Regions from separate parts of the Arthrobacter sp. Y3221157 genome, predicted to be linked through region 2. Evidence: predicted binding sites of a transcription regulator. Region 2 holds the regulator's gene; the other holds the start of a gene.
The links. The regulator HspR, encoded in region 2, represses chaperone genes until heat shock. The targets are predictions, from matches to a motif close to AAGTTGAGTCNNNNNGACTCAACTT.
Positions count from the first base shown of each region.

Region 1 (6,985 bases), on a different contig from region 2:
GGGCGTGGACGGCGGCGCGGTCCGCCTGGTCAACGCCTACGCCTGACATCCAGAGAGGGCTTCCCACTGCGGTGGCAAGCCCTCTTTGTTTAACCGGAAACCTGGACCAGGCTCAGGACACCGCCCTGCGGATCGCGGATGGTGGCCGGCCCGTCGACGGGATCATCCGCCGGCTCCACCAGGACCTGGCCGCCTGCATCCAGCGCAGCATCGACGGCCGCCCGAAGGTCCGCCACTGCAAAGTAGATGTGCCATTCGGCCGCCGCTCCTTGCCCGGCAGGGAGGACGCCAGCCACTTCCCTGCCCCCGGCCATCAGGGCGCTGTAGCTCGCGCCGTCGTCCTGCGGGTACTCGGTGACCTCATGCCCGAAAAGTTCCTGAAAGAAGCCGACGGCGGCCTGCGGCTCGGGCGTTGACAGTTCAGCCCAGGCCAGGGCACCGGGCTCGTTGGACAGGCTGCTCCCGCGGTGGTTCCCGGCCTGCCAGATGCCCATGGTTCCACCGCCCGGCGGCGCCAGGAAGGCGAGGACGCCGGAATCGCCCACGTCCTCGGGTCCGAACCCCACCGCCCCGCCGGCGTGCACCGCATTCTGCAACAGGGAGGCGGCATCCGAGGCTGCGAAGTACAGGTTCCACCGGGCGGGATCGCCGGTGGCCTGCTGCCGGGGATTCTGCGGAGCAATGACGGAGACGAGGTCCGCACCCACGAACGCTCGCGAGTAGCTGCGGCCATCCGGGGTGGGAAAGTCCCTGTACGTCCAGCCGAATACCCGGCTGTAGAAATCTTTGGCTGCTGCAACATCAGGTGTCTGGAGGTCGGCCCAGCACGGTTCGCCGTCCTGGTACCGGTCAACTGTGGGCATGGCGTCAACGCTACACGGGGTTCCCTTGGTGCCAAGCGCAGGCGTCCGTGGCCCGAAAGTGAGACAGCCCACTCCCGTCTCTTGAATGTAAGTATGCTTAGCGTTAGGCTGATAGCTATGGAACTGCAGTACCGGAGTCGGTATGGGGGTTCTTCTCTAGGCCAGCAAGGCTGGCCCTTGATCGGGCGGATAAGCGCCGGCATGCCGAACTTCCGGCTGCTTCCTATCGCCACTGGCGAATACTAAGAAAGTACAAAAGCGACCGTCTTCTGCACGATGTTGACACGCCTTGGGCGCGATTCAGCAGATCGTAATGACTTGGGGAGAGCGGTCATAATCAGGGAGCAACAAAATGTCCATAATGCGCAAAATCACAGCAGCAGCAGCAGGATCACTTTTCCTTGTAGGCGCCATAGGTGCCCCGGCCCAGGCCCAACCGCAGATTGTCGACCAGGATGGCTTGGTCAATGTGAATGTGGGAAACGTTGAGATCCTCAACGACGTCAACATCGCCGTCGCGGCTAACGTCGCGGCCCAGATCTGTGGCGTAAAGGTCGGCCCAGTTGTGGTACTCGCCACCCAGGTCGATGCAAGTGGCCAGGAACGTGTGGTTTGCGACCAGAAGGGCCAGAAGAACGACGTCACGATCAGTGACAACTAGCCCCACAGCTGTTCACTGGTATTTGAAGTAGCAGAGTATGCCCCGGCCACCGAAAGGTGGGCGGGGCGCTCGTTTCCATAGCAAATTCAGCAGCCCGAAGGTTACGGAGAGAGCCAGCAAAAGCCCGCTGCCCACACTCAAGGAGTGTAGGCAACGGGCTTCCGAAGTGATGTCGGGACCTGTATCCGCCGGGATACGGGTTCCGAAAAAGAAGCGCTTCGCCGGTCGGCACGGCAGGATAAGGTGCTGTTTCCGTTAGTGCTGCGGCGTCACAGGGCTGCCCTCTTGAAGTCCTGGCAGCTTGCGACAACTAGCCGATGCGACGGGTGTCTACCTCGTCGTCGTCTTCTTCCAAATCATCCGCGTACTTATCCACATACGCCGAATAGTCCGGCTCAACCGGTTCATTCGCGTAATGGCTCGTGGCACGACTGCTTGGGCCCGTCAGCTCACGCTGAAGTGCCGAGTAGTCAGTGTTCGGGGAGTAGTACTTGATATCCCGAGCCTGCTTAGTAGCTTTTGCCTTTTGACGGCCGCGCCCCATGGCGTGACCCCCTTTTGTACTTGGACCGGAGGTGGTCACCTTTGGCGATGGTGAGGCCCCGGAATGTTTGGTCAATTTGTCGTACACCTAGATTACATGCTTTCGGCGGCCCCTGCTTGCCAGCCAGGGCCCCCTACCGCGCGCCGCGCTCCCATTCCCCCGCCCGGCCCGCGAGTTTCCAGCTTTTTTCTTCGGTAGAGTCGCTTAAACAACTGCCGAAAACTGGATGGCTGACCGGCTGCCCACCCCGGACAGACCGCAGGAGGATGCACCCACGTGAACAACCAGGACGTCCCGCCGAAGCCCGCCTCGCCACCCACAGCCGGGCTCCCCAAGGTTCCCGCCCAGAGCACTGCACCCCCCTCCAACCCGGCGTCCGCCCCGCCGCCGGCATCCGTCGCTTGGTCCCAGCCCCTGCCCGAGCCCGAACCGCAACCGTCTCCCAAGATGTCGCCGGCAAGGCAGCGGACGCTGTGGAAGGTGCTGTTCGCCGTCGTGCTCCTGGCGGTGGTCGGCGGCCTGGTATGGCTCGCCATGTGGCTGAACTCCGGTGCAGGCCCGGAAGAGGCCGGAGGCAATTCCGGCGTCCTCGAGACAAGCGTCACACCGCGGGCAACTCCGCTGCCCCTGCCGCGTGAGGGCGTCCAGCCCGGCGAGTATGCGCTGGGCGATTGCTTTGCCGACTTCGACCCCGAAGCCCTGGCTTCCAAGGTGGTGCCCTGCGATGCCGCCCATTCCGCCCAGCTGGTGGCTGTCTTCCGCTACCCGGATTCCGAGGACTATCCCGGCGCCGAAACACTTAAGGCCAAGGCGCTGGAAGCATGCCAGGCAGCGAAGCTGGGTCCTGCAGCCAATGAATACCAGCTCAACTTCCAGCGCAGCTTCCCGAGCAACACCAGCTGGGATTCCGGGGACCGGAGGGTGGACTGCTACGTGACCGCTCCCGGCGGCAACGTCATTAACGCAAGCGTGCTGCCCTAGCGGAAACACCGCCACGGCAGCACGCCTGCCTATGCCAGGCCCGGCTTAGCCGGGCCTGTGGGAGCCGTTAGCCCTTCCGCCGCACGGACAGGCCCGAAGTCAGGGCACCGGTCAGCGTGTCGACGTCATCGCTGGAGGGTTCTACGGCGTCGGCCGCGGTATCCACCAGCACCGTGTCGCCGTCGCTGATGTCGCCGGCCAGGATGGCCTTGGCCAGCCGGTCGCCGATCTCGCGCTGCACCAGCCGGCGGAGCGGACGGGCGCCGTAGGCGGGGTCGAAACCGGAAATAGCGAGCCACTCCTTGGCGGCGTCGGTGACGTCCAGGCTCAGCCTGCGTTCGTGCAGGCGGCGCCCCAGTTCGGCAACGTGCAGGTCCACGATCCGCGAGAGTTCCTCCACACTGAGCGCGTCGAACAGCACCACCTCATCCAGCCGGTTCAGGAACTCCGGCTTGAAGGACGCATTGACCGTGGCCATGACGGCGTTCCGCTTGGCTTCGGCAGCCAGGGACTGGTCCACCAGGAACTGGCTCCCCAGGTTGGACGTCAGCACCAAAATGACGTTGCGGAAGTCCACGGTACGGCCCTGCCCATCGGTGAGCCGGCCGTCGTCGAGCACCTGCAGGAGGATGTCGAAGACTTCGGGGTGGGCCTTCTCCACCTCGTCCAGCAGCACCACCGAGTACGGCCGGCGGCGCACTGCCTCGGTCAGCTGGCCGCCTTCCTCGTAGCCCACGTAGCCCGGAGGCGCACCCACAAGCCGTGCCACGGAGTGCTTCTCGCCGTACTCGGACATGTCGATGCGCACCATGGCGCGTTCGTCGTCGAACAGGAAGTCAGCCAGGGCCTTGGCCAGTTCAGTCTTGCCCACGCCGGTGGGACCGAGGAAGAGGAACGAGCCGGTGGGCCGGTTGGGGTCGCTGATGCCGGCCCGGGCACGCCGGACGGCGTCGGACACCGCTGCAACGGCCTTGGCCTGGCCGATCAGCCGCCTGCCCAGCTCCTCCTCCATGTGCAGCAGCTTCTGGCTTTCGCCCTGCAGCATGCGGCCCGCCGGGATGCCGGTCCAGGCGGAAATCACCTCGGCGATGTCCTCGGCCGTCACTTCCTCGGCCACCATCTGTCCGGACTTGTCCGCGACGGCAGCTTCGGCTTCCGCGGCGGCGTTCAGCTCGCGCTCCAAGGCTGGGATTTCGCCGTACTGAATGCGCGACGTCGTCTCCAGGTCACCTTCGCGGTAGGCCTTGTCAGCCGCACTGCGGAGTTCGTCCAGCTTCGCTTTAAGGTCACCCACCCGGTTAAGTCCTGCCTTTTCCGCTTCCCAGCGGGCGTTCAGGGCGGCGAGCTCCTCTTCCTTGTCCGCCTTGTCCGCACGGAGCGCCGCAAGGCGTTCTACGGAGGCAACATCGGTTTCGCCTTCCAGGGCGAGCTCCTCCATGGTGAGCCGGTCAACCTGGCGCCGGAGCTGGTCGATCTCCTCCGGGGCGGAGTCAATTTCCATGCGCAGCCGGGACGCGGCCTCGTCCACCAGGTCAATGGCCTTGTCCGGCAGTTGGCGTCCCGAGATGTAGCGGTTGGACAGCGTGGCTGCGGCCACCAGGGCGGAGTCCGCGATGGAGACCTTGTGGTGCGCCTCGTAGCGCTCCTTCAGGCCGCGGAGGATACCGATGGTGTCTTCCACGCTGGGCTCGCCAACATAGACCTGCTGGAACCGGCGCTCGAGTGCGGCATCCTTCTCGATGTTTTCGCGGTACTCATCCAGGGTGGTGGCACCGATCAGCCGCAGCTCACCGCGGGCCAGCATGGGCTTGAGCATGTTGCCCGCGTCCATGGAGGAATCACCGGTGGCACCGGCACCGACAACGGTGTGGATCTCATCGATGAAGGTGACGATCTGGCCCTCGGAGCCCTTGATCTCCTCGAGGACCGCCTTCAGCCGCTCTTCGAATTCGCCGCGGTACTTCGCACCGGCAACCATGGAGCCAAGGTCCAGCGAGATCAGCGTCTTGCCGCGCAGGCTTTCCGGGACGTCGCCCGCCACCATCCGCTGCGCCAGCCCTTCCACGACGGCGGTCTTGCCCACCCCGGGTTCACCGATCAGCACAGGGTTGTTCTTGGTCCGGCGGCTCAGGACCTGGACCACGCGCCGGATTTCGGAGTCGCGGCCAATCACCGGGTCCAGCTTGCCGGCACGGGCCATGGCCGTGAGGTCCGCGCCGTACTTCTCAAGTGCCTGGAAAGTGTTCTCCGGGTCCGGGCTGTCCACCTTGCGGTCGCCGCGGACACCCGGCAGGGCGGCGAGCAGCGCCTCACGGGAGGCACCGGCGTCGCGCAGCACCCGGGCTGCTGCGTCGTTTCCGCCCGCAAGGCCCAGGAGGAGGACCTCGGTGGAGACGAACGTGTCGCCCAGCCGGTCGGCTTCCTCCTTGGCGTTCTGGATGGCCTGCAGGGCAGGGCGGGAGAGCTGCGCCTGCTGGCTGGAACCGCCGGAGGTGGCGGGCAGCGCCTTGATGGCGCTACTGGCCTGGACGCTGACCGCGTCCGGGTCAGCACCGGTGGCGCGCAGCAACGCAACGGCAACACCTTCGCGCTGGTCCATCAGCGCCTTGAGCAGATGCGCGGGCTCCACCTGCGGGTTGCCTGCCGTGGAGGCGTTCATGGCCGCAGCCGAAAGAGCCTCCTGGCTCTTGGTAGTGAATTTGACGTCCAAAGAGAGCTCCTTTCAGGGGCAGTTTTCAGGTTGAGTGTACTACGCTCAACTTTGCTTTGGGACAGTTTATTTCCTGTTGCGGCCATCAGTTTTCCCGCAGCGCAATTCGGTTCCGCTGTTCCCTTGGGAAGCATGGTGCCCCTAGGATCGGGCGTGTGACCGGGGAGGACGGTTCCGCCGGCGCACTCGAGACGGGACAGGACATGAAGAAGTTTGTTGTTCTCTATATCGCCCCGCAGTCGGCCCAGGCCCAGATGGCCGAGAGCACGCCCGAAGCTGCACAGGAAGGCATGAAGGCCTGGATGGAGTGGGCCGGGCGCGCGGGCGACGGCATCGTGGACATGGGCAATCCGCTCGGCACCGGCAAGGAAATCACTTCCACAGGGTCCTCTGAAGCCACCACCGGGGTGGCGGGCTACGGCATCCTGCAGGCCGAGGACCTCGCCGGAGCCGAAGCCCTGCTGGACGGCCACCCGCACCTCATGATGCCGGGGGCCAGCATCCAGGTGTACGAGTCCCTGGACCTGCCGGGCATGTAGCCCGGCCTGGCTCCCCACTCTAGAGAGTTTTTGTCCAGATACGGCTGCTTTCAGCCTTTGGAAGTCGCCATATCTGGACAAATACTCAGGCCTCGTAGACGGACACCTCGGCTGCCTTGACCACGAAGTGCACCGTCATGCCGGGAACCAGCCCCAGGTCCGCCGAGGCAGCGGGCGTGATGTCCGCCGCCATTCCACCGGCCCGGACCCTGACCTGGTCGCCATGGGGCTCCAGGTCAGTGATGGCGACGGCAAAGTAGTTGCGGGGGCTGCCGTGCGCGTCGGTCACGAACACCGACACGGCCGACGGCGGAAACACAGCCACGCCGGGCCGGCCGGTCCCCCGCACCTGGCCGGCGTCCTCCAGGTGCCCGTAAACCTCCCGGCCCTGGCTGGTCCTGACCCCATTGCCCGTCAGCGTGCCCGGCACGAAGTTCAGCCCGGCCAGGCCGGCCGCGAAGGAGCTCCTGGGCCGTTCGAGCACCTGCCGCGTGGGGCCTTCCTCCACGATGCGGCCGCCTTCCAGGATGGCCACCCGGTCCGCGAGCATCAGCGCGTCCAGGACATCGTGCGTGACGATGATGGCCTGCCGGCCGGCAAGGACCCGTTTCAGCATGCGGCGCAGCATCGGGGCGGAGTGGATGTCCAGCGCGGCCAGCGGTTCGTCCAGCAGGAGGAGGGCGGGTT
Region 1 is NZ_JBNHFD010000041.1:23,708-30,692, forward strand. It holds gene purM (phosphoribosylformylglycinamidine cyclo-ligase) at 1-46, shown strand, start outside; gene AC5RTT_RS12005 (VOC family protein) at 90-863, opposite strand; gene AC5RTT_RS12010 (hypothetical protein) at 1,225-1,524, shown strand; gene AC5RTT_RS12015 (DUF3073 domain-containing protein) at 1,835-2,068, opposite strand; gene AC5RTT_RS12020 (septum formation family protein) at 2,345-3,049, shown strand; gene clpB (ATP-dependent chaperone ClpB) at 3,117-5,759, opposite strand; gene AC5RTT_RS12030 (hypothetical protein) at 5,915-6,298, shown strand; partial or broken gene AC5RTT_RS12035 (TOBE domain-containing protein) at 6,384-6,985, opposite strand, start outside.
Region 1: a site for HspR is predicted at 5,787-5,811, ahead of clpB (ATP-dependent chaperone ClpB). Genes of this name have one in related genera too.

Region 2 (6,985 bases):
GACCTTGACGCCACCGACTACACCTTCGGTTTCGACACCGCCGTACAAATCGCCACCGAAGCCATCGACCGGCTCCGCACCACCGGCGAATCCCACCACCGCTGCATGATCGCCGAGGTGATGGGCCGGCACGTGGGCTGGATCGCGCTGCATGCCGGCATGGCCGCCGGTGCGCACGCCATCCTCATCCCGGAGCAGAAGGTCAGCATCGAGCAGATTACCCAGTGGGTGAAGGAAGCCCACGCCCGCGGCCGTGCGCCGCTGGTGGTGGTGGCCGAAGGGTTTGTTCCGGAGCACATGGAAACCCCGCACTCCGAACGTGGCCTGGACACGTTCGGCCGTCCCCGCCTGGGCGGCATCGCCGACCAGCTGGCCCCCGAGCTTGAAGCCCTGACCGGCATCGAAACCCGCGCCACCATCCTCGGCCACATCCAGCGCGGCGGCGTCCCCTCCGCCTTCGACCGGGTCCTGGCCACCCGCCTCGGCATGGCCGCCATCGACTCAGTGGTGGAAGGCTTCTGGGGCACGATGGTGGCCCTGAAGGGAACGGACATCGAGCACGTAGGCTTCCAGGACGCCCTGGGCCAGCTGAAGACCGTGCCGCAGAAGCGCTACGACGAAGCCTCAGCCCTGTTCGGCTAAGGCAAGGACTGGGAAGAGAACCAGTGAGCGTCCACCCGCTCCTGGGAGGGGGTGGCTGGGGTGAGCAGCATGGTTACAGTGTCAATACGCTCATCAGCGTCCTGTCCCTCCACCAATGCCGCGGCTTCGCTGCGCGTTGACACCACCGGGACCGAACCGAGGAGCGGCCGGAACGCAGTCTCGCGCATCGTCAGCAGCACCACGAGGGCCGATTGTGCCGGCCAAACTAAGGAACGACGCGGGCATCATAGGCGCTGCCGCTCACGTAGCTGCAATTCACCTGAATGCGATTGCAGCAACTGCAAGTAGACCCCTTGTTACAGCGTGCAGGTTGAAGCACACCCCAACCTGACGTCAGACAGTAGCTGAAAGGTGTCAGATTCTGACGCAGTTCGGCTTTTCTGACATGCCCTCAAGAAACTCCTAAAGTCCAACCTGGCACTTCTGGCTGGCCAAGCGTGGAGCGCCTCCTCACACCAAACGGACGTTGAAGAAGAGCCAACAAACGCAACCCGTTCCTCCCAAGCCAAGGGTTCTGCGCGAAAAGACAAGAGCGGAGCCGGGCCGGTAACCCACACTGGGGGTAGCCCGCTACGCCGCCCGGCTGGCGTCCTTGCCTACTCGAAGTGGAGTATCCCTTGGAAACCTACGATGCGCTCCTGGCGTCCATCACGCCCACGTCCGGTCCCAGCCGGACCATCCTGAACCCCGCCACGGGCGAAGCCGTGGGCGAGGCCCCCATCCATGACCTCGAGTTCCTGGAGCAGGCCGTCGCCACCGCCGTCGAGACGCAGCCAGCATGGGCGGCGCTGGGCCACGAGGCAAGGTCCGCCGCGCTCCTGAAAGCAGCCGACGCCGTCGAACGCTCCGCCGAGGAACTCGCCCAGCTGCTCTCCCGCGAGCAGGGCAAACCCCTCAACGGGCCCAACGCACGCTTCGAAGTGGGCGCCTGCGTGGCCTGGCTCCGCGCCACCGCCGGCCTGCCGCTGGAACCGGAAACCATCGTGGACGACGGCGAGACCCGCGCCGAACTGCACTACAAGCCCATCGGCGTCGTCGCGGCCATCGGCCCCTGGAACTGGCCCATGATGATCGCCATCTGGCAGATCGCCCCCGCCCTGCGCATGGGCAACACCGTCGTCGTCAAACCGTCCGGCAACACCCCGCTCTCCGTCCTGGCCCTGGTCAAAGTCCTCAACGAGGAACTCCCCGAAGGAATCCTCTCCGTGGTCTCCTGCGGCCGCGAAGTCGGCGCCCGGCTGACCGACCACCCCGCCATCGGCAAAATCATGTTCACCGGTTCCACCGCCGCCGGCCGCGCCATCATTAAATCCTCCGCGGACACGGTCAAGCGCCTCACCCTGGAACTCGGCGGCAACGACGCCGGCATCGTCCTGCCCGACGCCGATCCCAAGGCCATCGCCGAGGACATCTTCTGGGGCGCGTTCCTGAACACCGGGCAGACCTGCGCCGCCCTCAAGCGCCTCTACGTCCACGACGACATCTACGACGCCGTCTGCGGGGAACTCACCAGCGTGGCCAAGGCCATGCCCATGGGCAACGGGCTGGACGAGAACAACGTCCTGGGCCCGCTGCAGAACAAGGCACAGTACGACGTCGTCGCGAACCTTGTGGAGGCAGCCAAGGCTTCCGGAGCACGCGTCCTCCTGGGCGGCAACCCGGACCCCAACCAGCCCGGCTACTTCTACCCCACCACCCTGGTGGCGGACATCGACAACGACAACCCGCTCGTGGCCGAGGAACAGTTCGGCCCCGCCCTTCCGATCATCCGCTACAGCACCATTGATGAAGCAGTGGAAAAGGCCAACGCCCTCGACGTGGGCCTCGGCGCCTCGGTCTGGTCCTCAGACCTCAATGCTGCCCGCGAGGTGGCCACCCGGATCCAGGCCGGCACCGTGTGGATCAACCGGCATGGCGCGGTGGACCCCCGCATCCCCTTCGGCGGCGCCAAGCAGTCCGGCTACGGCCTCGAATTCGGCGTCGAAGGCCTCAAGCACCTCGGCGTTCCCCAGGTCATCAACGGCTAGGAAGCGTTGGAGACGGGAGCCCCGCATGCCACCCGGTGTGCGGGGCTCCCGGGCTTTTGGGTGATGCCGCTACCCCATGGCCGGGGCGGTGGAGGTGCGGCCGGCCAACTGCCGGCGGGCCCAGCGGGCCAGCTTCTTGCCCTTGCCCTTCCACCAGTTGTCCTCGTCCTTGTCATGGTGCAGCCGGAAGATGATGGCCACCAGCACGAACATGCCCATGACCACGTCCACCCAGGACGCCACCACCAGGGCGATCAGCACGGTGAGGCCGTTGGCGATGATGGACGGGACGGCCAGGGTCCGGAACACGGTGCTGGCGACGTACCGCCGGTGCGACCGCGGAACCGACAGGGCGCGCACCATGTCGAAGCACACGCATACCACCACGATGGTCTGCCCGACGGCCAGCAGGACCTGGCCGGGAACCGAGCCGCTGAACGCGGCCACCGACTCCATCCCCGGGCTCACGGCCGGGCCTTAAGCTGAGAACCACACATCAAAAACCCCCAGAAACTTAGGAACCACTGCTGATCCAGCGGTGGTTCTATTGAAGTTTCCGGGGGCGGACGGGGCACGAGTAGTGGGTACTCGAATTTCGGCCCGGGTCTGCAGCCTAGTACTTATCTACTGTCCGATGGCCCGCGGCCGCCACAGCACCACGGCCTGCGACCTGGGCCTGGGGCGCTGGCCGCGTGCCAGGGTCACCACGTCCCCGGCGGCGCCGGCGGCGAAAATGCGGGAGTCGAACGGCTGCGGCCGGCGGCCCAGTTCCTCAGTCAGTTCAGAGACGCGCCGTTGCAGGGCGGCTACCTGGTTTTCGAGCTCCAGGATGCGCTTGATCCCCTCCAGCGAAACGCCTTCCTGGGACAGCCGCTGCACCTCCCGCAGCATGTTGACGTCCCGCTGCGAGTACCGGCGGGACTTCCCCGGCGCGCGGCTGGGCTTGACGATGCCCAGCCGGTCGTACTGCCGCAGGGTCTGCGGGTGCATATCCGCCAGCTCGGCCGCCACCGAAATCACGAAGATGGGCTGGTCCGCATTGATGTCCACCGAACACCTCCGCTGCTAGAGCCGGGCCTTGGCGGCCAGGCCCTCGCGGACGTCCGCACCGGCTGTGGCGTCGGCAAAGGCCTTGACCGCGGCTTCGGCTTCCTTATTCAGGTTCTTCGGTACCGCGACGTCGATGGTCACCAGCAGGTCGCCGGTCACCTTCGAGGTCTTCACGCCTTTGCCCTTCACCCGCAGGGTACGGCCCGACGGCGTCCCGGCCGGAACACGGACCCGCACCTTGTCGCCGTCGATGGTGGGCACCTCGATGTCGGCGCCAAGCGCAGCTTCCGGGAAGGTGACGGGGACGTGGATCCGCAGGTTGTCGCCGTCGCGCGTGTAAAACGGGTGCGGCTGGACCGAGACGGACACCACCAGGTCGCCGTTGCCGGCGGCACCGGGCTGGCCCTTGCCGCGCACGCGCACCTTCTGGCCGTCCTTGATACCGGCCGGAACCCGGACGTCGATCACTTCACCGCCGGGTTCCCGCAGGCCGATGGTGGTGCCGCGGATGGAACCGGCGAAGGAAATGCTGGTGGAGGCGGTACGGTCCGCGCCCTTCTGCGGGGTCCGCTGGAAGCCGGTCTGGCCGAAGCCGCCACCAAAAAGGTCGGCGAACTCGGGCGGAATCCCGCCGGCGGAGGGGTTGAACCCGCCCGCATGCCGTCCCGTGTTGCCGGTGAAGAGGCCGCCGAACAGGTCCTCAAACCCGCCGTTGCCCGCGCCGGCGCTGCCCGGAGCAAACCGGGCACCGCCACCCATGGCACGGATGGCGTCATACTGCTGGCGTTCCTCGGGATCGGACAGCACCGAGTACGCCTCGGAGATGTCCTTGAACTTCTTCTCGGAAGCGGTGTTCCCCGAGTTGGTATCAGGGTGGTGCTCTCGGGCCAGCTTCCGGTAAGCCTTCTTGATATCGGCGTCGGAAGCGTCCTTGGCAACACCAAGGATCTTATAAAAGTCCTTGTCCACCCAATCCTGGCTAGCCAATGGCGTTTCCTTTCTTGTTCAAACCTACGTGCGCGGCCGGGCAACGCTCCGCTGGATAGGGGGCCGTGCCCGCTCCGCGGTGCCCGCCACGCCGCGGCCCCCTATCCAGCTGCGCTTCGCTTGCTCCCACCTTAGGCGAGACGAACGCTGAGCGACGGACGGATGAGGGGGCCCGGGAGTGGCACGTAAGGATCTGGCCGAGGGCCCCTTATCCGTTCGGCGCGGTCCCGGCGTAGCGCCGGAAGTACCCCGACTACGCCGGGACCGCGACGATGACCTGGGCTGCGCGGAGGACGCGTTCTCCTGACTTGTAGCCAGACCGGAGCACCTGGCTGACGGTGTCAACCTCGATGTCCTCGCCGGGCTGCTGGATCAGGGCCTCGTGGATGGTGGGGTCGAACTCCACGCCGGTTTCGTCGATGCGGACCAGGCCGTAGGTCTTCAGCGCGTTCTCCAGCTTCGTGGCGATCGCGGCGAAGGGACCGTCGGTCAGGTCTCCGTGCTGCCGCGCGGCGTCGACGTCGTCCAGGACCGGAAGCAGGGAGTTCAGGACGCCGATGACGGCCATCTCCCCTGCCACGGCGCGGTCGCGTTCCACGCGCTTGCGGTAGTTGACATACTCGGCCTGCAGGCGGAGGAGGTCGTTCTTCAGTTCGACCGCCTCCGCGTTGCCGGCTGAGCCTGCCGAAACCCCCTGGGCCACGGATTCCTCGGCGGGCACCTCAATGCCGTTGAGGATTTCCTCCGCCTGGGCCAGTGCGTCGCCGTCGGAATCCTGGGCGCCGGCTTCGGGGGCGGACTGGCTGCCCTCGGGGTGCCGTGCCTGGCCGGTCACCGGGTCAACCTTGCGGTTGTCCCGGATGACCGGTTCGGAGGCGCCGCCCTGCTGGCCCGCGGATGAGTTGTGCTCTTCCTCGTTACCGTGGTGCGGCATGGTTTACTTCTTCGCTTCGTCTTCGTCGATGATCTCGGCGTCGACGATGTCCTCGTCGGCCTTGGACCCTTCCGGACCTGCTGCTCCTGCGGCACCGGTGGCGCCGTTGGGCGAACCGGCCTGGGAGTAGATGGCCTCGCCGAGCTTGGTCTGGGAAGCCTGCAGCTTCTCGAACGCAGCCTTCACAGCGGCATCGTCGGTGCCTTCGAGGGCCTTCTTGAGGTCGTCGACGTCGGTCTGGACCTCGGTCTTGACCTCTTCCGGGAGCTTGTCCGCGTTGTCGGCGATGAGCTTGTCCACGGAGTAGGCGAGCTGCTCGGCCGTGTTGCGGGTGTCGGTGGCCTCGCGGCGGGCCTTGTCCTCGGCTGCGTGCTCCTCGGCGTCACGGACCATGCGGTCGATGTCTTCCTTGGAGAGCGCGGTGCCGCCGGTGATGGTCATGGACTGTTCCTTGCCGGTGCCCTTGTCCTTCGCGGAGACGTGGACGATGCCGTTCGCGTCGATGTCGAAGGTGACCTCGATCTGCGGGATGCCGCGCGGTGCTGGGGCGATGCCGGTCAGTTCGAAGGTGCCCAGCGGCTTGTTGTCGCGGGTGAACTCACGCTCGCCCTGGAAGACCTGGATGGCCACGGACGGCTGGTTGTCGTCTGCCGTGGTGAAGGTCTCGGACCGCTTGGTGGGGATGGCGGTGTTGCGCTCGATCAGGTGCGTCATCACGCCACCCTTGGTTTCGATGCCGAGGGACAGCGGGGTGACGTCGATCAGGAGGACGTCCTTGCGCTCACCCTTCAGCACACCGGCCTGCAGGGCTGCACCAACGGCCACGACCTCGTCCGGGTTGACACCCTTGTTCGGTTCCTTGCCGCCCGCCAGTTCCTTGACCAGTTCGTAGACAGCCGGCATACGGGTGGAGCCACCGACCAGCACGATGTGGTTGATGTCGGTCAGCTTTATGCCGGCTTCCTTGATGACGTCGTGGAACGGCTTCTTGGTGCGCTCCAGCAGGTCCTTGGTGAGGTCCTGGAACTTGGCGCGGGTCAGCTGCTCATCCAGGTGGACCGGGCCGTCGGGGGTGACGGACAGGTACTGGAGGGAGACGTTGGTGCTGGTGGAGGAGGACAGTTCCTTCTTGGCCTGCTCGGCAGCTTCGCGGAGGCGCTGCAGGGCGATCTTGTCCTTGGAGAGGTCGATGCCCTTGACCTTGAGCTGGTTCAGCAGGTAGTCAACCACGCGCTGGTCCCAGTCGTCGCCGCCGAGGCGGTTGTCGCCGGCGGTGGCGCGGACCTGGATGGTGGAGAAGTTGTCTTCGTCCTTGCCGACTTCC
Region 2 is NZ_JBNHFD010000091.1:284-7,268, forward strand. It holds partial or broken gene AC5RTT_RS17260 (ATP-dependent 6-phosphofructokinase) at 1-642, shown strand, start outside; gene AC5RTT_RS17265 (hypothetical protein) at 639-845, opposite strand; gene AC5RTT_RS17270 (aldehyde dehydrogenase family protein) at 1,281-2,690, shown strand; gene AC5RTT_RS17275 (hypothetical protein) at 2,760-3,146, opposite strand; gene AC5RTT_RS17280 (heat shock protein transcriptional repressor HspR) at 3,315-3,740, opposite strand; gene AC5RTT_RS17285 (DnaJ C-terminal domain-containing protein) at 3,756-4,727, opposite strand; gene AC5RTT_RS17290 (nucleotide exchange factor GrpE) at 4,981-5,661, opposite strand; gene dnaK (molecular chaperone DnaK) at 5,665-6,985, opposite strand, start outside.